DNA from 3 places in the Mesorhizobium montanum genome. Region 3 is predicted to be linked to each of the others. Evidence: riboswitches for the same ligand, from Rfam matches in the RefSeq annotation. Region 3 holds a riboswitch; each other region holds the start of a gene.
The links. Region 3 has a riboswitch for cobalamin ahead of RFM68_RS29160 (CbtB domain-containing protein). Riboswitches for the same ligand answer to the same signal wherever they lie in the genome.
Positions count from the first base shown of each region.

Region 1 (9,457 bases), on a different contig from region 3:
GCCGTCACCGCGCCTTCCGTCCATCAGATGGTGATCACCCTCGAGCGCGCTGGATGGATCCGCAGGCAGCCCGGCGTCGCGCGCAGCATTGAACTGCTCCTCGACCCCGACAGCCTGCCCAGGCTACAACCCATCGAAACCGTCAAATCCCCTGTGCACAGGTACTAGGTTGTGCACCGGTTTCAGACCGGCGCAACCCTGCCGCGATTGACAATAGCCGGGGCAAGCGCATCCTCCTGCGCCATTCTCTTACGGCGCCGCGCGTTCTTTGAACGCGCAAAGGACGCTGTAAAACTTTGATTCAGCGCATGATCTTTTCCGAAAATCGATTTCGATTTTCGGGGTCATGCGCGAGGGGCGGGAGAGTCGGGCCATGTGGGACTTCAGCATCGCCAGGTCGGTGTCCATCATGATGCGCACCTGGCCGTTCATCGTCTTTCGCATGATCGTCTATTTCGGCATCACGGTCGCCTACATCATGGCGACCGGCACGGGCGCCAGCGTCGGCTACGGCGCCGGTCACATCTCGACCGACCCCGACGGCCCGGTGTCCTTTGCGCTCTGGGGCGGCGTGGTCGGCTTCGGAGTCGTCTCGATCGCCGTCTACTGGATCCGCGAATACATCCTCTACGTACTGAAGGCCGGCCATATCGCCGTCATGGTGCATCTGATCGACGGCCACGACGTCCCCGACGGCCAGGGCCAGATCGCCTATGCGAAGGAAGTGGTCACCCAGCGTTTCGCCGAGGCCAATATCCTTTTCGTCGTCGACCAGCTGGTCAAGGGCGCCATACGCGCCATCACCGGCCTGATCGGCGGCATCGCCGCCTTCCTGCCCATTCCGGGCCTGAGCGGGCTGGTCAGCTTCATCAACACGGTGATCCGCCTGTCGCTGACCTATGTCGATGAGATCATCCTCGGCTACAACATCCGCATCAATTCGAACTCGCCTTTCGAAACCGCCCGGCAAGGCGTCGTGCTCTACGCGCAGAACGGCAAGCACATGGTCAAGAACGCCGTCTGGCTGGCGGTGATCATGTGGGGCGTGTCCTTCGTCATCTTCCTTTTGATGCTGGCTCCGGCGGCCGCCATCCTGTGGGTCATGCCGGGTCAGCTTGCCGGCTGGGCCTTCGTGCTGGCCATCGTCTTTGCCTGGGCCTTCAAAGCCGCCTTCATCGAGCCTTTTGCGATCGCCTCGCTGATGCAGGTCTATTTCGATGCGATCGAGGGCCAGGTGCCCAACCCCGAATGGGACCACCGGCTGGCCGAGGCCTCGTCCAAGTTCAGGGAACTGCGCGACAAGGCGCTAGGCTCCTTCGGCGGCGGCTCGCGCTGGGATACGCCCCGGGCCGCTTGATCGGCGGCCCCTGCGCACGAAGACCGACTGATCACGGCTTCTGCGCGCCGCCAAGCCTTGCGATCGCCGATTTGAGCGGTGCCTCGCCGGCGCCGCGGAAAGTCTCGCTCATCACCAGTTCGGGCAATGGCAGGCGCTTGCCCCAGCCATGCGCTTCGAGATCCGGCCTCGGCGCGAATGCCGAGACGCGGCCGACGCACAGATAGGCGATCGGCGTGACGTGCTCCGGGATCGAGAGAAGCTGCTTCAGCGCCTCCGTCTCGATGATGCTAACCCAGCCGACCCCGACCCCTTCGGCGCGCGCCGCCAGCCAGAAATTCTGTACCGCGCAGACGGTGCTGTAGAGGTCCATTTCCGGATTGTGCAAGCGCCCGAGCGGCGAGTCTTTCGAACGCTGCCGGTCGCAGGTGATGCAAAGATTGAGCGCGCTTTCGCAGATGCCTTCGAGCTTCAGCTTACGGTAGAGCGCCTGCCGTTCCGCCTCGATTGCGGGCAGTTCCTGCTCGCGCGCGGCGAGGAACAGATCGCGCACCTGCCGCCGCCTTGCCGCATCGCGGATGACGATGAAGTTCCACGGCTGCATAAAGCCGACCGATGGCGCGTGATGCGCCGCGGTGAGCAGCCGCGCCAGCACGGCATCGTCCAGATCGTCGGCCGTGAAGTGGCTGCGCACGTCACGCCTGGTGAACATCGCCCGGTAGACCGCGTCCCGCGCCAATTGGTCAAAGTCATCGCCGCTCGCGGCGATCGCTGCTGCCGTCATCGCTTTTCCCCTTGCGACAAGCAGTCGCCCGCCTGACCAAGCGGGTAACCATGTCTGCCAGGCCGGTCTTCTGGCTCGGGATCATCCCGCTCCGGCGCCTTCCCGTCATCGACAGTGGCTTTTGCCGGCGCGGTCCCCCTCACAGCGTTGGGCACGCCACGGAGTTCAACCGTGTTCCCGATTCTCCCGCGGCGCGGGCACCAGGCAGCGACCCGACCTTACCGCGAAGCTTGGGCCGCGCCAATGGCGCGAGCGACATGGCTTGGCGCAATTTTCCCCAGCCATTCGGCTTCTCAAACATGGTCATCCACGCCGCGGGTGCCTAGATTAGGCGCCATGGCCACCCGTCTCTACACGCACCCGATCTTTCTCGAACACATCACGCCGCCCGGCCACCCCGAGCGGCCCGACCGTCTGCGCGCCATCGAGCGCGTGCTGGACGACGAGGCTTTTTCGACGCTCGAACGTGTCAAGGCGCCCGAAGGCGACGAGGCCACTATCCTTTACGCTCACCCCGAGGACTTCGTCGAGCGTGTCCGCGCGGCGATCCCTCAGAGCGGCATCGTCTCGATCGATGCCGACACCAGCGCCAGCCCGAAGAGTTGGCAGGCCGTGGTGACGGCGATCGGCGGCGCCAACGCTGCCGTCGACGATGTCTTCGAAGGCCGTGCCGCCAACGTCTTCGTCGCCGCCCGCCCGCCCGGCCACCATGCCGAAAAGACCACGGCTATGGGTTTCTGCTTGTTCAACACGGCGGCGATCGCCGCCCGCTACGCGCAAAAGAAGCATCAGGCCGAGCGCGTCGCCATCGTCGACTGGGACGTCCATCACGGCAACGGCACGCAGGACATTTTCTGGGACGACCCGTCGGTGCTCTATTGCTCGACGCATCAGATGCCGCTTTATCCGGGCACTGGCGCGAAGACCGAAACCGGCGCCGGCAATATAGTCAATGCACCGCTTGCGCCGCAGACCGGCACCGATTTGTTCCGCGACGCGTTCCTGTCACGCGTGCTGCCCTCGATCGACGCGTTCGCGCCGGACCTGATCATTATTTCCGCCGGATTCGACGCGCACCACCGCGACCCGCTCGCCGAGATCAACCTGACCGAGGATGATTTCGACTGGGCGACCGGCCAGTTGATGGAACGCGCCGGCCGCCACAGCGGCAACAGGCTCGTCAGCCTGCTGGAAGGCGGCTACGATCTGCAGGGACTGGCATTTTCAGTCGCCGCCCATGTCGGGCGGCTGATGAAGGGATAGGGTATGGCAGTGGAAGGCAATGAGGACGTCAAGGCGATGAGCTTCGAACAGGCGCTCGATGCGCTGGAGAAGATCGTCGATGATCTGGAGCGCGGCGATGTCCCGCTCGACCAGTCGATCAGGATCTACGAGCGTGGCGAGGCACTGAAGGCCCATTGCGACCGGCTGCTGAAAGCGGCCGAGGACAAGGTCGAGAAGATCAGGCTGTCGCGCGACGGCAAGCCAGCGGGAACCGAGCCGCTCGACGCCGAGTGAGTGAAGCGGGTAGGGGGCAGACAAAGGAGTTCAAGCCATGTGCCGCAACATCAAGACTCTGGCCAATTTCGAGCCGCCGGCGACCAATGATGAAGTGCATGATGCCGCGCTTCAATTCGTGCGCAAGCTGAGCGGCTCGACCAAGCCTTCCAAGCGCAACGAGCATGCCTTCCACCACGCGGTCGAGGCGATCGCAGCTATCGCGCGCGAGCTCATCGATTCGCTCGAGACCGCGCAGGAGCCGCGCAATCGCGAGGAAGAAGCTGCCAAGGCGAAGGCCAGGTCGGCGCTCCGTTTCGCCTGAGGAACCGTCATGAGCTTCTTTCCGGGAAACGATCCTGAACCCGGCGATGCCTTTGCCTGCGATCAGATCGAGCTGATGGTCGTTCCGAACGCGAAGGATATTGGCGGCTTCGAGGTTCGGCGCGCCCTGCCGACGGCCAAGCGACGGCTGGTCGGGCCGTTCATCTTCTTCGACCGCATGGGCCCAGCCATTCTGCGCGCCGGCCATGCGCTCGACGTGCGCCCGCATCCGCATATCGGGCTGTCCACCGTCACCTACCTTTTCGATGGCAAGATCAGGCATCGCGACTCGCTCGGCACCGAAATGGTGATCGCGCCGGGCGACGTGAATTTGATGACCGCCGGGCGTGGCATCGTTCATTCCGAGCGCACGCCGCAGGAACTGCGCGGCGCACCGATGTCGGTTTCCGGCCTGCAGACCTGGCTGGCGCTGCCGGACGGCAAGGAGGAAATTGCCCCGGTGTTCGCGAACACTGCGGTGACGCGCCTGCCCGAGATCGATGCCGAGGGCGTGAGCGGCCGCATCGTCATCGGCGAGTTCTCGGGGCTGCGCTCGCCCGTCGCGACCGCTTCGGACACGCTTTATGCCGATCTCAGACTGGCGGCGGGCGCCAGCGTGAAAATTCCGGGCGATGCCGAGGAGCGCGCCGTCTACACGCTGGAAGGCGAAGTCTCGATCGCCGGCGATATGTTTCCGGCCGAGCGGCTTCTGGTGTTCAAGCCGGGCGAGGAAATCATCGTTTCCTCCGAGCGCGGCGCGCATTTCATGCTGTTCGGTGGCGCTTCGCTGGGCTCCAAGCGCTATATCTGGTGGAATTTCGTCTCGTCCTCGAAAGAGCGGATCGAACAGGCCAAGCAGGAATGGAAGACAGGCCGCTTCGATATCGTTCCTGGTGATGAGGAAGAGTTCATTCCGTTGCCGGAAGGCTAGGGCGGCACGGCTGCGTGTCACTGACGCGCATTTACATTCGCCCGCCGGCGGCCTATGCCCGCGCATGATTACGGCGCAATTTGCTGGTAGCGCCGAGTTCGATCAATTGAGGCAGGACGCGCCCCGAGTGAAGCCAGACACGCCGCTGCTCGACAAGGTCCGCATTCCAGCGGACCTGCGGACGCTTGATGACGTCGCGCTGCCTCAGCTTGCCGCGGAACTCCGCGCCGAGCTCATCGACGCCGTATCGCAGACCGGCGGCCATCTCGGCGCCGGCCTCGGCGTGGTCGAGTTGACGGTTGCCCTGCATTATGTCTTCAACACGCCGGCAGACCGGCTGATCTGGGACGTCGGCCACCAGGCTTATCCGCACAAGATCCTGACCGGTCGCCGCGACCGTATCCGCACCCTGCGCCAGGAAGGCGGCTTGTCCGGCTTCACCCGGAGGGCCGAGAGCGAATACGATCCGTTCGGCGCGGCGCACTCCTCGACATCGATTTCGGCGGGCCTCGGCATGGCGATGGCCCGCGAGCTTTCGGGCGCCCACAACAATGTCATTGCCGTCATCGGAGATGGCTCGATGTCGGCCGGCATGGCTTTCGAGGCGCTGAACAATGCCGGCGCGCTCGATGCCCGGCTGATCGTCATCCTCAACGACAACGACATGTCGATCGCGCCGCCGACCGGCGCCATGAGCGCCTATCTGGCCAGGCTCGCCTCCGGCAAGGCCTATCTGGGCCTGCGCGATTTCGGCAAGAAGCTGACATCCTATCTCGGCAAGCGCGCCGACCGTGCCATCACCCGCGCGGTCGAGCATGCGCGCGGCTATGTCACCGGCGGCACCTTGTTCGAGGAGCTCGGCTTCTATCATATCGGCCCCATCGACGGGCACAATCTCGAGCATCTCATCCCGGTGCTGAGGAATGTCCGCGACCATGGCGACGGCCCGGTGCTGATCCATGTCGTGACCCAGAAGGGCAAGGGCTATGCGCCGGCGGAAGCTGCGGCCGACAAATATCACGGCGTCAACAAATTCGATGTCATCACCGGCGCGCAGGCCAAGGCGCCGGCCAATGCGCCCGCCTACACCAAGGTCTTCGCCGAAAGCCTGATCCAGGAAGCGCGCGAAGACGATCGCATCGTCGCCATCACCGCCGCTATGCCGGGCGGCACCGGCCTCGACCTCTTCGGCGAGGTGTTTCCATCCCGCACCTTCGATGTCGGCATTGCCGAGCAGCATGCGGTGACTTTTGCCGCCGGCCTCGCCACCGAAGGCTACAAACCCTTCGCCGCCATCTATTCCACCTTCCTGCAGCGCGCCTACGACCAGGTCGTGCATGACGTCGCGATCCAGAAACTGCCGGTGCGCTTCCCGATCGACCGCGCCGGCTTCGTCGGCGCCGACGGCGCCACCCATTGCGGCGCTTTCGACACGACCTTCCTGGCCACGCTGCCGGGCTTCGTCGTCATGGCCGCAGCCGATGAGGCGGAGCTTCGCCACATGGTGCGCACTGCGGCGTCCTATGATGACGGGCCGATCGCCTTCCGCTATCCGCGCGGCAACGGCGTCGGCGTCGACATGCCGGAGCGTGGCTCGGTGCTCGAAATCGGCAAGGGCCGCATCGTGAAGGAAGGTACAAAGGTCGCGCTGCTTTCCTTCGGCACACGGCTGCAGGATTGCCTTTTGGCCGCCGAGGAACTCGGCGCGGCGGGCCTGTCCATCACCGTAGCCGACGCCCGCTTCGCCAAGCCGCTGGACGAAGATCTCATCCGGCGCCTCGCCCGTTCGCATGAAGTGCTGGTGACCGTGGAGGAGGGCGCCATCGGCGGCTTCGCCAGCCAGGTCCTGCATTTCCTTGCCCATGAAGGCCTCTTGGAAAGCGGCCTCAAGGCGCGCCCGCTGGTGCTGCCGGACGTGTTCAGCGACCACTCCAAGCCCGAAAAAATGTATGCCGACGCCGGCCTGGATTCGGCCGGTATCGTGCGTACGGTCTTCGCCGCGCTCGGCCGCGGCGTGCAGGCGCAGCGCGCCTGAATCAAAGTCTCGGCTTTTTAAATTGGTTTGCCGGCTTTTTATGGCAACCATTTGTTAACGCTTCCGTTTGGCGGTTCGCTTACCCTGTCTCTTGGCCGATTTTCAACGGCGCCCTGCTAAAACTTCGAGCCAGGCAGGGAGATAGCAAAAATGAAGACGCTTCTGTGCGGCATGGCCCTTTTGGCAGCGATGGCGGCGCCGGCGACAGCCGAGACGCGCTACGACCGCAACCTTGAAAAGGCGGTGCTGGATATCGTCGCCGGCAAGATGGGCAACATCCGCGGCGCCTTCTCGTACAAGCAGGTTCCTCAATTCGTCGTGCTGCCGGAAGCAGCGCCCGCCGCGCCGGCGCCGGTCGAGGCGCCGCGCAAGGAAGCTTCCAGCAACGACGGCCTGATGCCGGCCGTCGAGCGCCAGGTTTCGCGGACCGTTTTTTAAAACCACATATCGCGCACGCAACGGCCGTCGCGCGGCAGGTCGTCATAGGTATCGAGGCCGTCGAAGTGGTCGATCGGCAGGTCGGCGACGTCCTCCGGCGGCGCCAGCCGGACATTGACCGCGATGCGCGTGCGGCCGCTCTTGCCGGAACGCAGGCCGCGCCAGGCGACCACGCAGGCGCAGGTCGGACAGAACAGGATCTCCAGCGAGGGTTCGGCCACCTCGGCGCGCGTGTAGGACTTCAGCGGTCCGGCGACGCGAATGCGCTCGTCGACATAGTCATAGGCCCAGAGCGTGCCGTAGCGGCGGCAAAGCGTGCAATTGCAGGCGGTGATCCCACCGGGGTCGCCTTCCAGCGTCCAGTGGGCCGCGCCGCAATGACAGGTACCCTTCAGCATTGCCACCTCCACTTACTGATGAATGGCCTGTTCCTGTCGGCATTCTGCAGCCTGTTGCCCTGTATTCAACCCATTGCGTTCGCGCCCGGCTTTCGCCAATGAAGGCCGATGAATTCCGCTTTGCCAGCCAGCCAGCGCCAGCGGCTCGACGAATTGCTCGTCGGGCGCGGTCTGTTTGCCAGCCGCTCGCGCGCCCGCGATGCGATCGAGCGCGGCACGGTAACTGTCGACGGCATCGTTGCCCGCAAGCCTGGCCAGCCCGTCGCGTCGGGATGTCTGGTCGCAATCGACGACCCGGCACGGTCCTATGTGTCGCGCGCGGCATTGAAGCTGATCGCCGGCCTCGACCGTTTCGGCCTGGACCCTTCCGGAAGCGAAGGGCTCGACATCGGCGCCTCAACCGGCGGCTTCACCCAGGTGCTGCTGGAGCGAGGCGCGGCACATGTCACGGCGATCGATGTCGGCCATGGTCAGATGCACCCAGACATTGCCGGCGCCCCGCGCGTGACGGCGATTGAAGGGCTGAACGCCCGCGATTTGACGGCAGCCGATCTCGGCGGCCGCGTTCCCGGCTTCCTGGTATGCGACGTCAGTTTCATCTCACTGAAGCTGGCGCTGCCGCCGGCGCTGGACTTGGCGGACGAGGGCGCCAGGGCAATTCTTCTGGTCAAGCCGCAATTCGAGGCCGGCCGCGAGGCCATTGGCAAGGGCGGCCTGCTCAAGGATCCAGGCGATGCCGAGCGCATTGCCGGCAACTTGCGCGATTGGCTCGCGGGCATTCCCGGCTGGCGGGTGCTCGGGCTTCACCCGTCGCCGATCGAAGGCGGCGACGGCAACCGCGAGTTCCTGCTCGCAGCCATAAAGGACGCAGTGTCGCGATGAGCACACGCTTCACGATCGCCAGGTTGGGTTCGCAGGGCGATGGCATCGCCAATGCCGAGGGCGGGGACGTCTTCATCCCGTTCACGCTGCCGGGCGAGACGATCACCGCCGCGCGCCAGAAGGACCGCGCCACGCTGATGTCGGTGCTGGAAGCCTCGTCGCTCAGGATCGAACCGGCCTGCCGCCATTTCACCGAATGCGGTGGCTGCGCGCTCCAGCATTACGAGGCCGAAGCCTACCAGCAATGGAAGCGCGAGAAGGTCGTGCAGGCGCTGAAGGCCAAGGGCATCGGCGGCGAAATCGCTGCGCTGATGCCTTGCGCGCCGCACACGCGCCGCCGCGTCACCTTCAGCGCCAGGCGCACCGAGGCCGGCGGCATGCTGCTCGGCTTCGTGCGCGCGCTCTCCTCCGAGATCATCCCGATCGAGGAATGCCCGATCTCGCTGCCGGCAATTGTCTCGGCGCTCGATAAATTGCGCGCCCTGACCGGATTGGTCTGCGCGACGCCGAAGGCGTTTCATATGACGGTGACCGTCACCGCTTCCGGCTTCGACATTGCCGTTCAGGATGCCGGCAAGCTCGGCGACAATCAGCGACGCATCGCCTCCAATTTCGTCATGGCCGAGGGACTGGCGAGGCTTTCCGTCGACGGCGAGATCATTGTCGAGCCGAAGAAACCGGTGGTGCAGTTCGGCTCGGTCGCGGTCGCCGTGCCGCCCGGCGCCTTCCTGCAGGCGACGGAAGCCGCCGAGCAGACGATGGCGAGCCTCGTCGGCCAGCATCTGTCGCGCGCCAAGAAGGTCGCGGACCTGTTTGCCGGTTGCGGCAGCTT
Region 1 is NZ_JAVIJF010000005.1:593-10,049, forward strand. It holds gene RFM68_RS07905 (LexA family protein) at 1-168, shown strand, start outside; gene RFM68_RS07910 (hypothetical protein) at 374-1,357, shown strand; gene bluB (5,6-dimethylbenzimidazole synthase) at 1,389-2,120, opposite strand; cobalamin riboswitch at 2,164-2,340, opposite strand; gene RFM68_RS07920 (histone deacetylase family protein) at 2,457-3,383, shown strand; gene RFM68_RS07925 (exodeoxyribonuclease VII small subunit) at 3,387-3,638, shown strand; gene RFM68_RS07930 (DUF2277 domain-containing protein) at 3,676-3,942, shown strand; gene RFM68_RS07935 (pirin family protein) at 3,952-4,872, shown strand; gene dxs (1-deoxy-D-xylulose-5-phosphate synthase) at 4,937-6,907, shown strand; gene RFM68_RS07945 (hypothetical protein) at 7,058-7,345, shown strand; gene RFM68_RS07950 (GFA family protein) at 7,342-7,743, opposite strand; gene RFM68_RS07955 (TlyA family RNA methyltransferase) at 7,852-8,625, shown strand; gene RFM68_RS07960 (class I SAM-dependent RNA methyltransferase) at 8,622-9,457, shown strand, end outside.
Region 1: it holds a riboswitch for cobalamin, as region 3 does, so the genes downstream of both, bluB (5,6-dimethylbenzimidazole synthase) here and RFM68_RS29160 (CbtB domain-containing protein) in region 3, are expected to answer to the same signal.

Region 2 (9,457 bases), on a different contig from region 3:
GCCGCACCCCGGCGCAGGATGGTCGGCGCCACCGCGATCGATTCGACGTTGTTGACCGTGGTCGGGCAGCCATAGAGGCCGACATTGGCCGGGAACGGCGGCTTCAGCCGCGGCTGGCCCTTCTTGCCCTCGAGGCTTTCGAGCAGCGCAGTCTCCTCGCCGCAGATATAGGCGCCGGCGCCGTGATGCATATAGACTTCGAAATCGTAGCCGGATGTGTTGTTCTTGCCGATCAGCTTGGCCGTATAGGCCTCGTCGATGGCGCGCTGCAGCGCCTCGCGCTCGCGGATGAACTCGCCGCGCACATAGATATAGGCGGCAATCGCGCCCATGGCGAAGCCGGCGACCAGCGCGCCCTCGACCAGCGTGTGCGGATCGTTGCGAAGGATATCGCGGTCCTTGCAGGTGCCGGGCTCGGATTCGTCGGCGTTGATGACCAGATAGCTCGGACGGCCATCGCTCTGCTTGGGCATGAACGACCATTTCAAACCGGTCGGGAAACCGGCGCCGCCACGGCCGCGCAGGCCGCTCGCCTTCATCTCGTTGACGATCCAGTCGCGCCCCTTGGCGACCAGGCCCGGCGTGTCGTCCCAGATGCCGCGCGACTGCGCCCCGGCCAGAGACTTGTCGAAGAGGCCGTAGATGTTGGTGAAGATGCGGTCTTTGTCCTGAAGCATTTCTCGTCCCTCAGACCGGGTTCTTGCCGAAGACGCGGATGTATTCGGCGACGCCGCCCTTAGCGAGCGCCTTGGCCTGCTTCACCCAGTCGTCGCGCTCGATGCGGCCGCGGAAGTTGAGATAGCCGTCGACCCATTCGCGCTCGGCCTTCTTCCAGGAAGCGACCTGCGCGAAAGTGTAGATGCCCAGCGAATGCAGGGTACCTTCGATCTTCGGGCCGACGCCGGAGATCAGCTTGAGGTCGTCGACCGTTGCCGGGAGTTCGATGCCGGCGGGTCGGTTCTTGTCCGAGAGCGAAGGTTTCGCCGTTTTGGCGACGGGCTGCTTGGTTTCCGGCGCCTTGAAGGCCGTGGCAGGTTCGGCTTTCGTCATTGGCCCGCTACGCGGCTTGGAAACAGCCTCGACTTCCGGAGAAGCCTGATTGGCGTTGGCGGCCGAATGGCGCGGGGCTCTCACGCTGGCCGCCTTCTCGGTGGCCGGGGCGACCTTGACCGGCGACGGCGTCGTCAACGCCGGGCTGGTTTCCGGCGCATCGGTCTTCGGCTTGCTGGATTTGGACGGCGCGACCGGCCCCGATGCCGGCGGCGCAACGGACGCCGGTGTGGCACTGGGCGCCTGCGAGACGACGGCGGCGGAGGCGGCGGCCGGAGCTGCCGCGTCCTTGGCCGCTTTCGCAGCGGCCTTGGCTTCCTTGTCGCGGGTCGACTTCAGGATCGCCTTCTCGCTCTTCAGCGTCGTCAGCCCCGTGGCCGGCTCGGAGCCGCTGCGGCCGTTCTGCGGACCAGGCTGAATCTCGGCGCCCTTGCCGGCTTCATAGAGATCGATGATTTCGGCCAGCCGCTCAGGCGTCAGGTCCTCGAACGTGTCCTTGAAGATCATGACCATCGGCGCGTTGACGCAGGCGCCGAGGCATTCGACCTCCTCCCACGACAGCGTGCCCTTGTCGTTGGTGTGGAACTGGTCGTGGTGGATCTTTGACCGGCACACATCCATCAGCGCTTCCGAGCCGCGCAGCATGCAAGGCGTGGTGCCGCAGACCTGGATATGCGCGCGGGTGCCGACCGGATTGAGCTGGTATTGCGTGTAGAAGGTCGCGACTTCGAGGCCGCGGATGCGCGGCATGCCCAGCATGTCGGAGATCGTCTCGATCGCCGCCTTGGTGACCCAGCCTTCCTGCTCCTGCGCGATCATCAGCAACGGGATGATGGCCGACTGCTCGCGCCCCTTCGGATATTTGGCGATCCATTGCTGGACCGCCGCTTCGTTCGCCTTGTTGAAGGCGAAGGAGGTTGGCTGGACGCTGGCTTCTGCAAGACGACGGACTGACATTTAGCGATCGACCTCACCAAACACGATGTCGAGGGAGCCAAGCACGGCGGTGACGTCGGCCAGCATGTGGCCGCGGCACAGGAAGTCCATGGCCTGCAGATGCGCGAAACCGGGCGCGCGCAGCTTGCAGCGATAGGGCTTGTTGGTGCCGTCGGAGACGAGATAGACGCCGAACTCGCCTTTGGGCGCCTCGACGGCTGCATAGACCTCGCCGGCTGGCACGCGATAGCCCTCGGTGTAGAGCTTGAAGTGGTGGATCAGCGCTTCCATCGAGCGTTTCATGGCCTGGCGATTCGGCGGCACCACCTTGCCGTCGAGGTTCGACACCGGGCCGGCGCTTTCCTTGCCGAGCAACAGATCGACGCACTGGCGCATGATCTTGGCCGACTGGCGCATCTCTTCCATGCGCACAAGGTAACGGTCGTAGCAGTCGCCGTTCTTGCCGATCGGGATATCGAAATCCATCTCGGAATAGCATTCATAGGGCTGCGATTTGCGCAGGTCCCACGCAGCTCCCGAGCCGCGCACCATCACACCCGAAAACCCCCAGGCCCAGGCGTCCGCCAGCGACACGATGCCGATATCGACATTGCGCTGCTTGAAAATGCGGTTGCCGGTGAGCAACGCGTCGAGATCGTCGATCGACTTCAAGAACGGATCGATCCATTTGCCGATGTCCTCGACCAGCTTCTGCGGCAGGTCCTGGTGCACGCCGCCCGGCCGGAAATAGGCCGCATGCATGCGCGAGCCGGAGGCGCGCTCATAGAACACCATCAGCTTTTCGCGTTCGACAAAACCCCACAAGGGCGGCGTCAGCGCGCCGATGTCCAGCGCCTGCGTCGTCACGTTGAGGATATGCGACATGATGCGGCCGAGTTCGGCATAGAGCACGCGGATCAGCTGGCCGCGCTTCGGCACCTCGATGCCGAGCAGACGCTCGGCCGCCAAAGCAAAGGCGTGCTCCTGGTTCATCGGCGCGCAATAGTCGAGCCGGTCGAGATAAGGCACGGCCTGCAGATAGGTCTTGTGCTCGATCAGCTTTTCGGTGCCGCGATGCAAGAGCCCAATATGCGGATCGACGCGGTCGACCACCTCGCCGTCGAGCTCCAGAACCAGGCGCAAAACACCGTGTGCTGCAGGGTGTTGAGGCCCAAAGTTGATGTTAAAATTACGGACGGAGGTTTCAGCCATGAACGTGTTGCTCGTGCACCAAGTGAATGGTGAATAGTGAATGGTGAATAGTCATTGGGCCGCACCAGCCTCCATTCACTGCTTCGCTTTTTCGTCCCCGGGAAGAACGTAATCCGTTCCCTCCCACGGGCTCAAAAAGTCAAAGTTTCTAAATTCCTGCTTGAGCTCGACCGGCTCGTAGATGACCCGCTTGGCCTCGTCGTCGTAACGAACCTCGACAAAGCCGGTCAGCGGGAAATCCTTGCGCAGCGGGTGACCCTCGAAACCGTAGTCGGTAAGGATGCGGCGCAGATCCGGGTGACCGGTGAACAGCACACCATAGAGGTCGTAGGTTTCGCGCTCGAACCAGTCGGCGCCCGGATAGACGCCGGTCAGCGACGGCACCAGCGTTTCCTCGTCGGCCTGGACCTTGAGGCGGATGCGGACATTCTGCTTTGGCGACAGAAGGTGGTAGACGACGTCGAAGCGCCTGGCCCGCGACGGATAATCGGCGCCACAAACGTCAATGATCGAGATGAACTGGCAGCGTGGATCGTCGTGCAGGAAAGTCGCCACTTCGATCAGATTGCCGGGATCGACGGGAACGGTCAGCTCGCCATAGGCAAGCACCGCTTCGCCGATGCGGCCGGAGAGCTTCTCGCCGAGATAGGTGGAGAGTTCGTTCAGCGGCTGGGTCATCGGCTCACCGTTCGATCGTGCCGGTGCGGCGGATCTTCTTCTGCAGAAGGAGAATGCCGTAGAGCAGCGCTTCCGCGCTCGGCGGGCAGCCGGGCACATAGATGTCGACCGGCACGACGCGATCGCAGCCGCGCACCACCGAATAGGAATAGTGATAGTAGCCGCCGCCATTGGCGCAGGAGCCCATCGAGATGACGTAGCGCGGCTCCGGCATCTGGTCGTAGACCTTGCGCAGCGCCGGCGCCATCTTGTTGGTCAGCGTGCCGGCGACGATCATGATGTCGGACTGGCGCGGGGACGCGCGCGGCGCGACACCGAAACGCTCCGAGTCATAGCGCGGCATCGAGGTGTGGATCATCTCGACCGCGCAGCAGGCGAGGCCGAAGGTCATGAACATCAGCGAGCCGCTGCGCGCCCAGGTGATCAGCGCTTCGGTCGAGGTGACAAGGAAGCCCTTGTCGGCCAGCTCATTGTTGATTTCGAGGAAGAAGGGATCGTCCTCCCCCACCGGTCTGCCGGTGTTGGGGTCGATGATGCCCTTGGGTTTCGGCGCGACGAGGGTGCCTGAACTGTCGTTCAATCCCATTCCAGCGCTCCTTTTTTCCATTCATAGGCAAAGCCGATGGTCAGCACCGCCAGAAACACCATCATCGACCAGAAGCCGAGCATACCGAGCTTCGAGAAGGACACCGCCCACGGGAACAGGAAGGCGACCTCGAGATCGAAGATGATGAACAGGATCGACACCAGATAGAAGCGGATGTCGAATTTCATGCGGGCGTCGTCGAACGAGTTGAACCCGCATTCATAGGCGGAAAGCTTTTCCGGATCGGGATTGCGATAGGCCACCAGGAAGGGGGCGACGAGGAGCGCCAAACCAACGACCATCGCCACGGCGATGAACAGGACGATGGGCAGATATGAACTTAGGAGTGCGCTCATGCGGCGACTTTCCTTCGGCGGGGCAGTTCACTTTGATTACAGCAACGAACTCTAATGCGGAAGCGTGACAGATTAACCGCTGAACCGTTTTAAGGGAGCCCATGCTGCAACGCGGCGAGGGTTAGCGCAGCGGTTTCGGTGACGCAAGTCAAACCTTGTTCAATTCGCGGCCCTGGACGCCATATCGGAAGAAACTGGTCCGATCCGCTCCTGTTTGATTTCCTTCACATTTAACTCCACTTTTCTCTCCTGACACGTCTCCCGCCATTTGCCTGCTAGCATGGCCGGAATCACAGGCTAAAAGTCCGACAAATGATCGGGGCAAGGGCACCTTGATGAAGGAGAAAATCTCGCTTGCCATGGCCAGGCGCATTGCGCTGGGCGCCCAGGGTTTTAACGACCCTCGGCCCGGAGGAGTTCCGGATCGCCGGCACCTCGCGCGTGTGCTTTCGCGAACCGGCCTGCTGCAGATCGATTCCGTCAGCGCCGTGGTGCGCGCCCATTACATGCCGCTCTATTCGCGCCTTGGCCCCTACCCGCTTGCGCTGCTCGACAACGCCGCGGTCACCCGCAAGCGGGCAGTTTTCGAATACTGGGCGCATGAGGCGTCCTTCCTGCCCGTCGAGACCTATCCCCTGATGCGCTGGCGCATGCAGCGCGCCGAGCAAGGCGGCGAGATGTATCTCGGCCTGGCGAAATGGGGCCGTGAACGCAAAGCGATGATCGACGAGATTTACGGGCAAGTCGCCGAGCGCGGACCGATCGCCGCCTCCGACATCGAGGGCCATAAGGGCAATGGCGGCTGGTGGGGCTGGAGCGAGGCCAAGCACGCTTTCGAATGGCTGTTCTGGGCCGGACGCATCACCACCGCCTATCGGCGCGGCTTCGAGCGCTATTACGACCTGCCCGGGCGCGTTTTGCCGCAGGCAGTGCTCGATCTGCCTGTACCCTCGGTAGAGGACGCGCATCGCGAACTGCTGCGCACCTCGGCTCGCGCCCATGGCATCGCCACCTATGGCGACCTGCGCGACTATTTCCGCCTGGCGCCGGGCGACACAAAGGACCGCATCGAGGAACTGGTCGAAGCGGGCGAATTGCTGCCGGTGCGGGTCGAAGGCTGGGACAAGACCGCCTATCTGCACAAAGACGCCCGTTTTCCGCGCCGGATAGAGGCCCGCGCCCTGCTTGCGCCCTTCGATCCGGTCGTCTTCGAGCGCACTCGGACAGAAAAGCTCTTCGATTTCCGCTATCGTATCGAGATCTACACGCCAGCCGAAAAACGCCAATACGGCTACTACGTGCTGCCATTCCTGCTCGGCGACCGGATCGTCGCCCGCGTCGATCTGAGAGCCGACCGCCCGGCCAGCGTGCTGCGCGTCCACGCAGCCTATGCCGAGACCGGCGCTCCGCCGGAAACGACCGCCCAGCTCTTCGACGAGCTGAAGCAGATGCAAGGTTGGCTCGGCCTGGAGGCGATCGACGTGACGCCGGCCGGCGACCTCGGGCCGGCGCTGGCCGACATCAAGGTGTCGTAGCCGCGCGTTGACAGGCGCATAGCCGTAAGCCTAAATCCTGACCCAGACGGTCTTCTCCCGGCAAAGGGAGGAGCCAAGAGGGAATGCGGTGCGGGCCAAAACCCAAATCCGCGGCTGTCCCCGCAACTGTAAGCGACGAGCCTTGGCCGAAAACCACTGGGATATTCCCCGGGAAGGCGGCATTCAAGGCGACGACCCGCGAGCCAGGAGACCTGCCGTCTGAGACTTTAAGTATCCGTTCGCCCGGCGGGTTTTCCGGGCAAGGAGCCTGGTTTTTGGATCGCAACGGCAGTTTCCCGACTAATATCGCGGACATTTCGTCCGAGCGCGATGACGCGCTGGCGGACGTCACGATCATCGTTTGCTCGTCCTGCCGTAACGAAATCGGTTCAGACGCGCATCCGCGCGCCGGTGCATTGCTTGCCGAGGACACGCGCCAGGCTGCTTCCGGCGAAGGTCTCCGGGTCCGGACGGTCGAATGCCTCGGCAATTGCAAGCGCCGCCTGAGCGCGGCACTTCTGCGCGATGGTTGCTGGAGCTACGTTTTCGGTGACCTGAATACCGCCAGCGGCGCCGATCTCGTCGCCGGCGCGAAACTCTTCGCCACCTCGGCCGACGGCCTGATCCCATGGCGCGGCCGGCCCGATTCCCTCAAGCGCGGCCTTGTTGCCCGCATCCCTCCCCTCGACATGCTGAAGGACTGACCATGAGCGCTTCCGTTTCCCGTGTTCCCTGCACCGTCGTCACCGGCTTCCTCGGCGCCGGCAAGACGACGCTGATCCGCAACCTCATCGAAAACGCCAAGGGCAAGCGGCTGGCGATCATCGTCAACGAGTTCGGCGATGTCGGCATCGACGGCGATATCCTCAAGGGCTGCGGCGTCGATTCTTGCCCGGAAGAAAACATCGTCGAGCTTGCCAATGGCTGCATCTGCTGCACCGTCGCCGACGACTTCGTGCCTGCGCTCGACCAGATTCTGTCGCGCACGCCGAAGGTCGACCACATCCTGATCGAGACGTCCGGCCTCGCTCTGCCGAAGCCGCTCGTCCAGGCCTTCCAGTGGCCGACGGTGAAGAGCCGCGTCACCGTCGACGGCGTGATCGCAGTGGTCGACGGGCCGGCGCTGGCCGACGGTCGCGTCGCCTCCGACATGGATGCCCTGCAGGCGCAGCGCGCGGCGGACGGCTCGCTCGACCATGACGATCCGGTCGAAGAGGTGTTCGAGGACCAGATCGCCTGCGCCGACCTGATCATCCTGTCGAAGAGCGACCTGATGGATGCGGCCGGCTCGGCCCGCGCCAATGCCGTCATCGGCGAGCATGTCGCGCGTGCCGTCAAGGTCGTGCCGACCACCCATGGCAAGGTCGACCCCTCGGTGCTGCTCGGCCTCGGCCTTGCCGTCGAGGACGACATCGAGAACCGCAAGACCCACCACGACGACGAGCTCGACCATGAGCATGACGATTTCGACTCCTTCGTCATCGACATCCCGTCGGTCGCCAATCCGGACGACCTGGCAAAGCGCGTCGCCCTCGCCGCCGAGCAGGAAAACGTGCTGCGCGTCAAAGGTTTCGTCGAGGTCGGCGGCAAGCCGATGCGGCTTCTGCTGCAAGCCGTCGGCCCCCGCGTCAACCACTACTATGACCGCGCCTGGACGGCGGAGGACGACCGCCGCTCGCGGCTCGTCGTCATCGGTCTCAAGGGGCTGAACCGCCCGGCGGTCGAGCGTATCCTTGCCGGCTGAGGCCAACACGAAACGCGATGCATATCCTCACCACCACATCCGCCTCGCTCGACGATCTCGCCGAGCCGATCGACCTCAGGCAGACGCCTGCGGATGTCGTGGCCCTGTCCTTCACCGACAGCGATCTGGCCGGCCTTGCCGCGGCCTGGAAGGCGGACGCGGAGCGGCTGCCGTCGATGCGGCTGGCCGCCTTGCGCGACCTTCGCCACCCGATGTCGGTGGACCTGTGGATCGACAGCGTCGCCCGCCACGCCAGGGTCGTCCTCGTCCGCATCCTGGGCGGCTATGACTGGTGGCGCTACGGCTGCGACCAGCTCGCGGCGGTGGCGCGCAAGCGCGGCATAAAACTGGCGCTGCTGCCCGGCGAAAGCCATGACGAGGATCAGCGCCTGATCGAAGGCTCGACCCTGCCACGCGGCGAACTCAACGCCTTGCTCGGCTATTTCCGCGAAGGCGGCCCGGCAAACATGAGCGCGCTGGTGCAAAGACTGGCGGTGCTTGCGGGGGCTGAGGCGGGCGTAACCGACCCGGTCAGCGTGCCGAAGGCGGGGTACTATCAGCCGGGAGTTAGAGTTGTCGCAAAACCGGCACTATCCAAGGCTGGCGATCCTTCGCCCCCCTCTCTGCCCGGCAAGACAGAGAGGGGGGCGACGGAACTCGACGCCAACAAGTTCGACGTCATCCCCATCCTCTTCTACCGCTCGATGCTGCTCGCCGCCGACGTAGCCCCTATCGACGCACTGGTCGAAGCCTTGCGGCTACAGGGTTTGGCGCCCGTGCCGATCTTCGTGTCCAGCCTGAAAGATCCGGCGTCGCTGGCCTTCGTCGAAGCCGCCCTCGCCTCACTGAACCCTTCAGCCATCGTCACCGCGACCGCCTTTGCCTCCGGTGCCGAGCCCGGCGCCGAAACCCTGTTCGACCGCGCCGGCGTGCCGGTTTTCCAGGTTATCGTCGCCACGACGAGGCGCGAGGTCTGGGAAAAGAACCAGCGCGGGCTGGCCCCGGCCGATCTCGCCATGCATGTCGTGCTGCCCGAGCTCGACGGCCGTATCCTTGCTGGCGCAATCTCGTTCAAGGGCGAGGTCGAAACCGACCCGGCGCTGGCTTTCCGCGCCTTTGCCAACCGGCCCGAGGCCGACCGGGTTGCGCAAGTTGCCAAGCGCATCGCGGCGTTTATTCGACTGCAGCGGACGGAGCGAGCCGAGCGCAGGCTGGCGATTCTGATCCCGGACTATCCAAGCGCACCGGGGCGGACTGGCTACGCCGTTGGGCTTGATGTGCCGTCGAGTGTGCTTGCCATGCTGCACGACCTCAAGGAACAGGGCTATGCCATTGAGGGGATTCCGCAATCGGCACGCGC
Region 2 is NZ_JAVIJF010000003.1:317,587-327,043, forward strand. It holds gene nuoF (NADH-quinone oxidoreductase subunit NuoF) at 1-677, opposite strand, end outside; gene RFM68_RS05915 (NADH-quinone oxidoreductase subunit E) at 688-2,007, opposite strand; gene RFM68_RS05920 (NADH-quinone oxidoreductase subunit D) at 2,008-3,198, opposite strand; gene RFM68_RS05925 (NADH-quinone oxidoreductase subunit C) at 3,274-3,876, opposite strand; gene RFM68_RS05930 (NuoB/complex I 20 kDa subunit family protein) at 3,881-4,462, opposite strand; gene RFM68_RS05935 (NADH-quinone oxidoreductase subunit A) at 4,453-4,818, opposite strand; gene RFM68_RS05940 (winged helix-turn-helix domain-containing protein) at 5,154-6,353, shown strand; cobalamin riboswitch at 6,384-6,587, shown strand; gene RFM68_RS05945 (DUF1636 family protein) at 6,629-7,057, shown strand; gene cobW (cobalamin biosynthesis protein CobW) at 7,060-8,097, shown strand; gene RFM68_RS05955 (cobaltochelatase subunit CobN) at 8,115-9,457, shown strand, end outside.
Region 2: it holds a riboswitch for cobalamin, as region 3 does, so the genes downstream of both, RFM68_RS05945 (DUF1636 family protein) here and RFM68_RS29160 (CbtB domain-containing protein) in region 3, are expected to answer to the same signal.

Region 3 (9,457 bases):
GCCGCCTGCGAGGTGCCGGTGGCCGTAAAAGTACCGGTGGAGGCGCCGGCGACTGCCGGCGCCTCCGGCTGGCCGTCAGGCCCGAACTGGAAGGATTGCCCGCCCCGCTTCAGCACATATTCTCCCGGCTGGCCGCCGCCAGGTCGCGTGCCGTGAAAATGGACGTCGTGTCTTGCCTCATTGCCGAATTTCGCCACGGCGTGGGCGACGACGAATTTTCCCCAGTCGTTCATCGCCGACGCGCTGGAGATGAAAGGATTGAGGAAGTTGAGCCCGCTCTTGATGATGCTTGCCTTGCCGCCGGCGCGGGCCTCCACATGGCCGCGCACGATGTCGAAGATGGCCGGCCCCGCTACCGGCAGCTTCGACCATGTGCCGAGCGGGTTGATGGCGGAGAACTGCTTCTTCTGATCGATCACCCGCTGAATGCTGCCCGGAAAAGCGACATGGGCGACGCGGTTGAAGATGGTGTCGACGACCGCCGCCAGCCCGCCTTCCAACTGATCCTGGCCATACTGGCCGAAATGGCCGACCTCGCTCTTGGCGACGCGCGCCAGCGCATCGAGGTCGGTGTCGGAGATGTCGATCAGCTTGCCGGTGCCGGTAACAGCGCCTGTACTCGCCTGGTCGTTGCTGTCGTTCACCGTCGAGGATCCGGAGCCATCGTCGGGCACCAGCGCCTGGACGAGCGCGCGCGTGACGTCGGCCGAGGCCTGCAGCTTGACGGCGATCTTCTCTGCCGCGCCGGCGGCCGTCTGGCCATCGACGAATTCGGAAAACCGCGCCGCGATGCTGGCAGCGTCGACGCCGGCGGCGTCCGCGGCCACGAGATCGGTGACCTTGCTTGCCGGCGCCTTGATGGCGGCGGCAACCGCAGCCGGTCCGCACATCAGAGCCAGCGCGACCTCCGCCCAGCTCGGCGCACGGCCGGCGGCTTCGGTCAGCATATTTTGCACGACCATCAGGCGCGCCGCGGACACCAGGCTCTGCGAGCGCCATTCGTTCAGCGCCTCGGCGGGAAGCTCGATGCCGAGATCGTCGCGGGCGCCGTAATAGGCCCATTCCACGGCGCTGAGGCCGAATGGCCCCTGCTCGCCGCCGGGAAAGCCGCTCGGCTTGAATCCGCTTCGCATATGCGCATAGGCAATGAGAAAGTGGCCGTTGACGCCAAACGCATCGGCATGGGTGACAGCGACGCTTGCCAGTGTGGCGCCATCGACCGGCGGCAACTCGCCGGCATTCTTGTCGACAGCGTCGTCGGTGACCCAGCCGGTTGGCTGTCCAGCCATATCCAGCACCTTGATTTCGATGAAGTCCGGCGGCAGCTCGCTCAGGACCTCCACCTTGGCACCCGTTTTCACGAATATGCCCAGTGACGGGCCTGCCAAATTACCCACCGGCTTGCCGGCCAGCGTGCGCGAGTCGATCATGACAGCCATGCGTGTTCCCCCGTGGAATGCGTGTCGTGTCTTGGATTTCAGGCGATCGGCGCGAAGCCGGTCACATAAACTTTCTGCCGATTTCAAAGGCGCTGGTGTCGCGAGACGGGATGCAGGTTCCGATTCTCTTTTCCGCTTTCAGCAGCATCGCGTCGTGCACGCTGCGGATGCCATTCTGACTTGCGCTGGGATAGGTGACGCCACTGGCGCCTTGCTGCACGCCGCGGAAGAATTCGTCGACCGCCGTTCGCGTGGCGTCGTTGAGGACACCATCGGCCGGCGAGACGCAGAGGGCGCGCTGGATGCTTGCTACACGAACATGGGTGAGCGTCCGCTCAAAGGACCCGATCGTATTGGTCTGCTCCACCACAGGCTTGACTGGGGGCTTGGCGGGTGCCCTCACCTCCTGGATGATTTCCGGCTTGCGCGGTAGCGGCGAATTGGTCCTGACGTCGATCTCGATGTTCGAGATCGAGCCGCCCTTGACCGGGGTCGCCGCCGCGTCCGCGACATGCTCGACGAGCTTCGCCTCGATCACCGGCGGCAGACACAAAGACAGATAATCCTGGATCAGATGATAGGAGGCGGTCGACGTGTTGATCTGGCTGGCCTTGGCGGCAACCGCGTCGCGATAGGCGCCCTGCAATTTGCGCACGAAGGTCAGCGTCGTGGCTGGCGGCAGCTGGTAGAGATAGGTGCCCGCGGCGATGTCGGTCAGGTTGGAGGCCAGTCCGAAGGCTTGCGTGACGGCGGCCATCGATAGCGACGAGGCGCCCGAAGCGGCCAGAATGGCGTTGGTGGTCTGGCTGAAGGCGTTGAGGCCGGCCTTGGTCGCTTCACGGCGTCTGTTCAGATAGAAAAGCTCGCTGAAATACTCCATGCAGCGATCGTCGACATAGTTGAACCCGGCCTCGGTCAAGTCGTAATAGGTGCCGCCGCCGGTATCGCGCGCCAAGGCGTTCATGATGCGGTTGATGCGGCCGCTGGATTGCTCGACGCTTGCCGCGTCGATGACCGGCGGAATACCGACATAATGTTTTGTCGGATCCGCCATGCAACCCTGCAGCACAGCTAGAAAAACAATAAAAAGCGAATGAATCCAAAGGAAACGCTTCACAGATCGGCCCCCCGGCAAACTATTATATTATTGTCCTCCTCAATAAGCATAACCTAGGGCTTCAGGAAAAACTATAGGCTAATCCCGGTCGCCTTCGTCGACTGTAATTCCGTCAGCTGTTTCTGCCCGTTCGATCGGAATGCCGCAACTAACGCGACAGCAGGCCGCCGGATTGCGAAGCCGCCCGGCCGCGTGGCGCCGGCGAATATTCCCGCCTTGAACGTACGGCGTCTTGCGCGCGCTCCCTCAGGCGCGAGATTACAGCAGGGCCGTATTGCGAACTGAGAAGCATTTCACACTTCGCCGCAAACTGCTCGGCCAAGCCCAGGCTCGACTTGGGATCAGCTGGCCGTGATCCCGCTCGCATGCAGCACCCAGCGGCGGCCGTCGCTGCGAAACTCGGTGAGCGACAGCGGCTCGACGTCGATCTTCCAGACCGAGGAGAGCGGCGCGCCCAGCAGATGCAGCATGGCGGCGCGGATCGGCACGGCATGGGTGAGCGCGACGGTGTGGCCGCTCTCGCCGGCCAGGCGCTCCATGAGCGCGGCGCCGCGCCGGGCGACGGCGGCAAGCGATTCGCCGCCATGGGGTGCTGCGTCCGGATCGGAAAACCAGGCCGCCATGCCTTCCGGATCCCCGGCCTGCACCTCCTCGAAGCTTTTGCCGGCCCAACGCGCGAAATCCTGCTCGGCAAGCAGCGGCTCGACCGTGGCGTCAAGGCCAAGCGCCTCGGCCGTCCGCCGCGCGGCAAGCGCCGGACTTGTCCAGACGCGATCGGCGCGGCGCAGCGAAGCGGCCAGCGCGCCCGCACGCTCAAGAACCCGCGGCTCCGGCGCCTCGTCCTTCGGAAAGCGGCCCTTGCGCATGCCGGGCGTCGCACCGCTTGCGATCATCGTCAGGCGGGCAAGCATGAAAAACTCCGTGGCCCAGCGAAAAATAGGCCTCACGAAGCCGTGCCGCCATTACATGTCGTTGACAGGCGAACGAAGTGCTGACAAGTGTTTTAGCGCTATACGGGATTGGAAGCCGGTGCGAGTCCGGCACGGTCGCGCCACTGTGATCGGCACCAGCCGAAAGTCAGGCCTTATTCCGCAGCATTGTTCGATCAACGGGACGCAGTATCCCACGGGAGGTCAATATGTCCGACACCACTTTCGCCCCCAGCTACGGTCCGGTTGCAATTCCGGTCCGCGAGCTTCTGCCCTGGGCCATCCTCGGCGGGCTGCTGCTGATGCTGGCGATCTATTTCGTCGGCGCGGAAGAAGGCGCCACGTCGCTGATCCGCGGCAGCTATGTGCACGAGTTCGTGCATGACGGCCGCCACCTGCTCGGCTTCCCCTGCCACTAGTACGGTTCAGCGAACGCTGAGCCGCCCTAAGTTTTGGTCTTGCGCAGTTCCGGACGGAAAAACCGCTACGCAGTTTCCCGGAATTGCTCCAAAGGGGTTTTGAACATGGTCGGAAAACTTTTGCTGCGCGGCATGCTTGTCGGGCTGGTCGCGGGGATTCTGGCATTCGCCTTTGCCCGCATCTATGGCGAGCCGCAGGTCGACAGGGCGATCGCCTTCGAGGAACAGCAGGCCCAGGCCGCCGGCGAGGCGCCGGAGCCTGAGATGGTCAGCCGCGCCACGCAGGCGGGCATTGGCCTGGCGACCGGCGTGCTGGTCTATGGCGCCGCCCTCGGCGGGCTGTTCTCGCTGGTCTTTGCTTATGCCTATGGCCGGCTGGGCTCGCTCGGCCCGCGCGGCACTTCGGCGCTGCTGGCGCTGCTTGGCTTCCTTGCCGTGATCGTGGTGCCCGGCCTCAAATACCCGGCGAACCCGCCCGCGGTCGGCAATGCCGAGACCATCGGCTACCGCACCGAGCTGTTCTTCATCATGATCGTCATCTCGATCGCGGCGATGGTGGCGGCGGTGGGCCTGGCGCAGCGGCTGTGGAACCGGCTTGGCGCCTGGAACGCCTCAATCGTCGGGGCACTCGCCTTCCTCGTCGTCTTCGCGCTGGTGAAGGCAGCACTTCCCGACATCAACGAGGTGCCGGAAAACTTCTCGGCGACCGTGCTGTGGCAATTCCGCGTCGCGTCGCTCGGCATCCAGCTGGTGCTGTGGACCGTCGTCGGACTCGGCTTCGGCGCGGTAGCCGAGCGCGTGGTCGCGGTGCGCGACCAGCGCGGCCCGGCACGCCGTTACGCCTGACATACGATGCGTTGGCGGCCACGGTTCTACACCCTGGCGGCCAATTTCTTTTTGGCGACCGCCCTGGTGATCATAATTGCGGCGGCACCAGCCGAAACGCATAGCTGGTCGTCGGTCCCGCCTCCCCCCGGCATCCAGATCCCCAGCCTGACCCACGGCCAGATGGCGGTGATCGCGCGCTATCGCGGCGACATCCTCGACCTCGCCCAGCGCCAGACCGTGACCGATCCGACCTTCCGGCGGCTCTACAATCACGGCAACCTGCAATACACCTACTGCCTGTGGGGCCTGATGCCGGGAAGCCTCGGCGACGAAGAGAGCCCTTTCAACGAATGCAGCCACGCCTATCTCGCCACCGCCAAGGCGCTGCTCACCTATATGGCGACGATGCCGTCAGCCGCGCGCGAGGCGAAGGCGCTGATCTCAGACATCGACGCCGACATGGTGCGCAGCGGCGCGTCCTGGATCCTGTGCCAGTTCAGCGGCGAGAGTTTCAGCACCGGCGCGGTCATCGAGCCGCGCTGGCGGGACATCTTCTTCCACATGCCGAGCCTGGCGGTGCTCGTTGCGACAGTTGCCGCCATGATCGCCGCCGGCAGGTCGATCTCCGGCGCACCGCGCAAACGCGTCGCCTGACAGGCAGCAACCGGCCGGCGTAAGGGTCGCCCTCCATCCGACGTACGGACCCACAATCGCCAATCATGTTCGTCTCCGAAAGCTTCGCCATCGGCGACAAAGCGGGCGGAGTGCCTATCACAATTCCGCGAGCGCAATGGCATTTCGGAACGGCAGACGTTTTCCAATTGGGCACCTGGGGCTGAGCACAGGAGCAAATCATGCATGCGAAAATCGTAGCTGGTCTCGCGTTTGCGGCTTCCCTCGGACTTGCCCAGCCTTCCCTGGCTGCGCCTGACTGGAAGGCGGTCGCGCAGGCACTCGGGAAATCCGGCACAGAGGTATCAGGGGGCGTCTACCGGGTCGGGCTGCCTCGTTCCAACCTGAAAGTCACTGTCGACGGCGTGGAACTCAAACCGGCCTTGGCGCTCGGCTCGTGGCTCGCATTCAAAGCCATGGGCGATCACGACGTCATGGTGATGGGCGATCTCGTGTTGACCGAACCAGAGATCAGCCCCGTGATGATGAAACTGATTGAAAGCGGCATCGAGATCACGGCGCTCCACAACCACCTGCGGAGGGCCCAGCCGGAGACGATGTACATGCACGTCCTGGGGCATGGCGATCCGGAAAAGTTGGCCGCTGCGCTGCATTCGGCCTTGCAGGAGAGTGCGACGCCGCTTTCCGAGGCGCCGGCGAGCGCCACCGCTGCTTCGAAGGCGATTGATCTCGATACGTCGATCATCGACCAGGCGCTTGGCCGCAAGGGCAAGGTCAATGGCGGGGTCTATCAGGTCAGCATCCCGCGCGCGGAGACCGTCAAGGACGATGGAATGGAGGTGCCGGACGCAATGGGCTCTGCGATTGCCATCAACTTCCAGCCCACCGGCAGTGGCAAGGCCGCGATCACCGGCGACTTCGTTCTGATCGCCTCTGAAGTGAATCCGGTGTTACGAGCCTTACGCGAAAGCGGGATAGAGGTGACTGCCGTGCACAACCACATGCTCGACGACCAACCCCGGCTGTTCTTCATGCATTTCTGGGCAAATGACGACGTTGGCAAGTTGGCCAAGGGGCTGAAACTCGCGCTCGATCAAGTGCACCTAAGGACGGGCAGCTGACCTTTGACACAATCCCTTCAAAACTCCGAAGGGAGCTATATTGGCCCGGGCGGTGCCGAGCAGCCAAGCCACGAAAGGAACGGCGGCCGCGCTGCGGACATATACGCGGCGCGGGCCCTCAGGGATTTTGGCGACGGCTTTGCCGCCGTGCTCCTGCCCGTATATCTGGCGGCGATCGGACTCGGGCCGCTCGAGATCGGTGTCGTCGCGACCGTTGCCCTCCTGGGTTCGGCGCTATTGACGCTCGGCATCGGGTTCCTGGCGGTGCGCGCAGACCGGCGCACCCTGCTTTTGGCTGCATCCGGCCTGATGATCGCAACCGGGCTGGCCTATACGCAGCCACGCACCTATGCACTTGTTCTGCTCGTGGCATTCATGGGCACGATCAATCCTTCATCGGGAAGCGTCAGCATCTTTGTTCCGCTGGAGCACGCCGTCTTGTCGCGGCTCGTCGCGGATGCGGACCGCACGAAGGCATTCGCGCGCTACAGCCTGTTGGGTGCGCTGGCGGCAGCGTTCGGCGCCCTTGCCGCAACCAGCCCCGACTTCCTGGTAACGGCCGGGATTTCGCGGCTCACGGCGCTCAAGGCAATGTTCGTTCTTTACGCGGTCCTTGGTGTGGCGGGCGGGCTGGTGTACGCGCGCATTCCGGTTGGTCCGGAAACCTCTCCTCAGGAGAGGCCCGCCGCGGCGCTTGGGCCGTCGCGTGTCATCGTCTACAAGCTGGCGGCCCTGTTCAGCATCGACGCTTTCGCCGGCGGCTTTGCCGTGCAGTCGCTCATCGCTTTGTGGCTGTTCAGCAAGTTCGGGCTTTCGCTGTCGGCCGCCGGGTTGTTCTTTTTCTGGTCGGGTGTTTTATCGGCGGCTTCATTTCCGGCCGCCGCATGGCTGTCGAACCGCATCGGGCTTGTGAATACGATGGTGTTCACTCATATCCCCTCGAGCATTTGCTTGATCCTGGCCGCTTTGGTGCCGAATCTCGACGTCTCCCTGGCATTTCTTCTCGCACGCGCAGCGCTGTCTCAGATGGACGTGCCTACCCGCTCCTCATACGTAATGGCAGTCGTGACGCCACCGGAGCGGTCTGCGGCGGCGAGCGTCACGTCGGTTCCACGCAGTCTCGCAGCAGCGGCGAGCCCGGCCATCGCCGGGGCGCTATTTGCTGCGGGGTTCGAAGCCTGGCCGCTGGTGATCTGTGGTGCCCTCAAGATCCTCTATGACTTAGCCTTGCTCTGGGCTTTCCGCCACATCAAGCCGCCTGAGGAGCGATGAGACCGACCCGCTTGCGGGAAGGATGGCAGATTTCACGCAGATACTCAAAGAGTGCCTGTATCATTCATGCGCATGCTCGTGGTGATGGTCTTCCGGCTCGGCCATGGCGAAGGGCAAATCCTCGCGGTCGGCGCCGGCCGCAAGTTGCAAGCTGGCGCTGAATTCGTGCGGTTCGGCCGGCGCGATCAGGCTTTGCAGATAGTGGTGATCGCCGCCGACCGGAGACAGCGGCAGGCGCTCGACCGCGCCGTCCGCCCTTTCGATGGCGACATTCGCCCGCAGGCCCTCGGCGTGACGCGAAAGGCGCAGCCGCATGCGCTCGCCCTGTGGCGTATCGACGATTTCGAGCAGCCCGCTGGCGAGCTTGCCCGACACCAGGAACGGATCGGGCGCGTGATGGTGACCGCCCTCGGCTTGCGGCTCGGCAAAGCGCACCGTGGCGACGTCGAGCGCGGGAATGTGGGCGAAGAGCTCTGTCTTCAGCGATGCGGCTATGTTGTTCGCGGCGGCAAGCAGGAGCCCATCATTGACCGCGACCGTGACATCGACATGCAGCTTGTGGCCGAGCCATCGGGCCTTCGCGTCGACCACTTTCTCGATCCCGACCACATGTTCGGCGGCATGATGAATCTCATCGATGAGGCCGGGCTCGACGCCATCCAGCATGCGTGTCAGCACGGAGCGCGCCGACTGCCAGACGATGCCGAAGATGGCGACGGTGATGAGCAGGCCGATGATCGGGTCCGCCAGCGGATAGCCGAGCCGGACGCCGATCGCGCCGGCAACGACGGCGAGGCTGGTGAGCCCGTCGGTGCGGGCATGATAGCCATCGGCGATCAAGGCCGCGCTGTTGATCCGGCGGCCGACGCGGATGCGGAACACGGCTACCGCCTCGTTGCCGAGGAAGCCGATGATGCCGGCCGCGGCGAGCCAGCCCAGGAACTGGACCGGTTGCGGGTTCAACAGGCGGTTGACCGCTTCATATCCGGCAACGACCGCGCTCGCCAGGATGATGAGCACGATGACTATGCCGGCAAGGTCTTCGACCCGGCCGAGGCCGTAGGTGAAAGTGCGGGTTGGCTTGCGTCGCGCCAGCACGAAAGCGATCCAGAGCGGTATGGCAGTGGTCGCGTCGGCGATGTTGTGGATGGAGTCGGCAAGCAGCGCCACGCTGCCCGAGACCACGACGACAGCGATTTGCAAGGCGGCGGTGATCGCCAGGATTGCGAACGACCACTTGATCGCCCATATGCCGCGATCGGTGGTGGCGATGGTCGCGTCGATCACGCCATGCGTATGGCCATGCGGCCCATGATGATCGTGGCCATGCCGGCCATGGTCATGTCCGTGCGAACCGAAGCCGAACCAGTCCAGAACTTTTTTCCACATCAACGCCTCACAGATATTTGGTGAGCTGCTTCTTCAGCTCGTATCTAGCAGGGACTTTATATGCGGCATGGCCTGTATCCCAAAATGCCGATCTACGTTCTCAGTGCTGCGCGCGAACGGGTGACGCAGGCATTGCCGGAATCGCCGTTGCGCGCCGTCGAAATAGGCGGCAGCGCCGCGACGATGGAAAAACTTGTCGAGATCGATACCCGCGCGCCGGGCGTTTCGCGAGAAAAGCATCGCCGCTACCTGCGCACCGATCCGGCGACGACCGGGGTTTTGCTCTGCGCCGGCAACGATCCCGTCGGCT
Region 3 is NZ_JAVIJF010000027.1:75,327-84,783, reverse strand. It holds gene RFM68_RS29175 (DUF2272 domain-containing protein) at 1-1,439, opposite strand, end outside; gene RFM68_RS29170 (hypothetical protein) at 1,501-2,493, opposite strand; gene RFM68_RS29165 (histidine phosphatase family protein) at 2,898-3,467, opposite strand; adenosylcobalamin (AdoCbl) riboswitch at 3,551-3,694, shown strand; gene RFM68_RS29160 (CbtB domain-containing protein) at 3,695-3,904, shown strand; gene RFM68_RS29155 (CbtA family protein) at 4,010-4,750, shown strand; gene RFM68_RS29150 (hypothetical protein) at 4,817-5,386, shown strand; gene RFM68_RS29145 (DUF1259 domain-containing protein) at 5,587-6,486, shown strand; gene RFM68_RS29140 (MFS transporter) at 6,526-7,758, shown strand; gene RFM68_RS29135 (cation diffusion facilitator family transporter) at 7,819-9,147, opposite strand; gene RFM68_RS29130 (hypothetical protein) at 9,232-9,457, shown strand, end outside.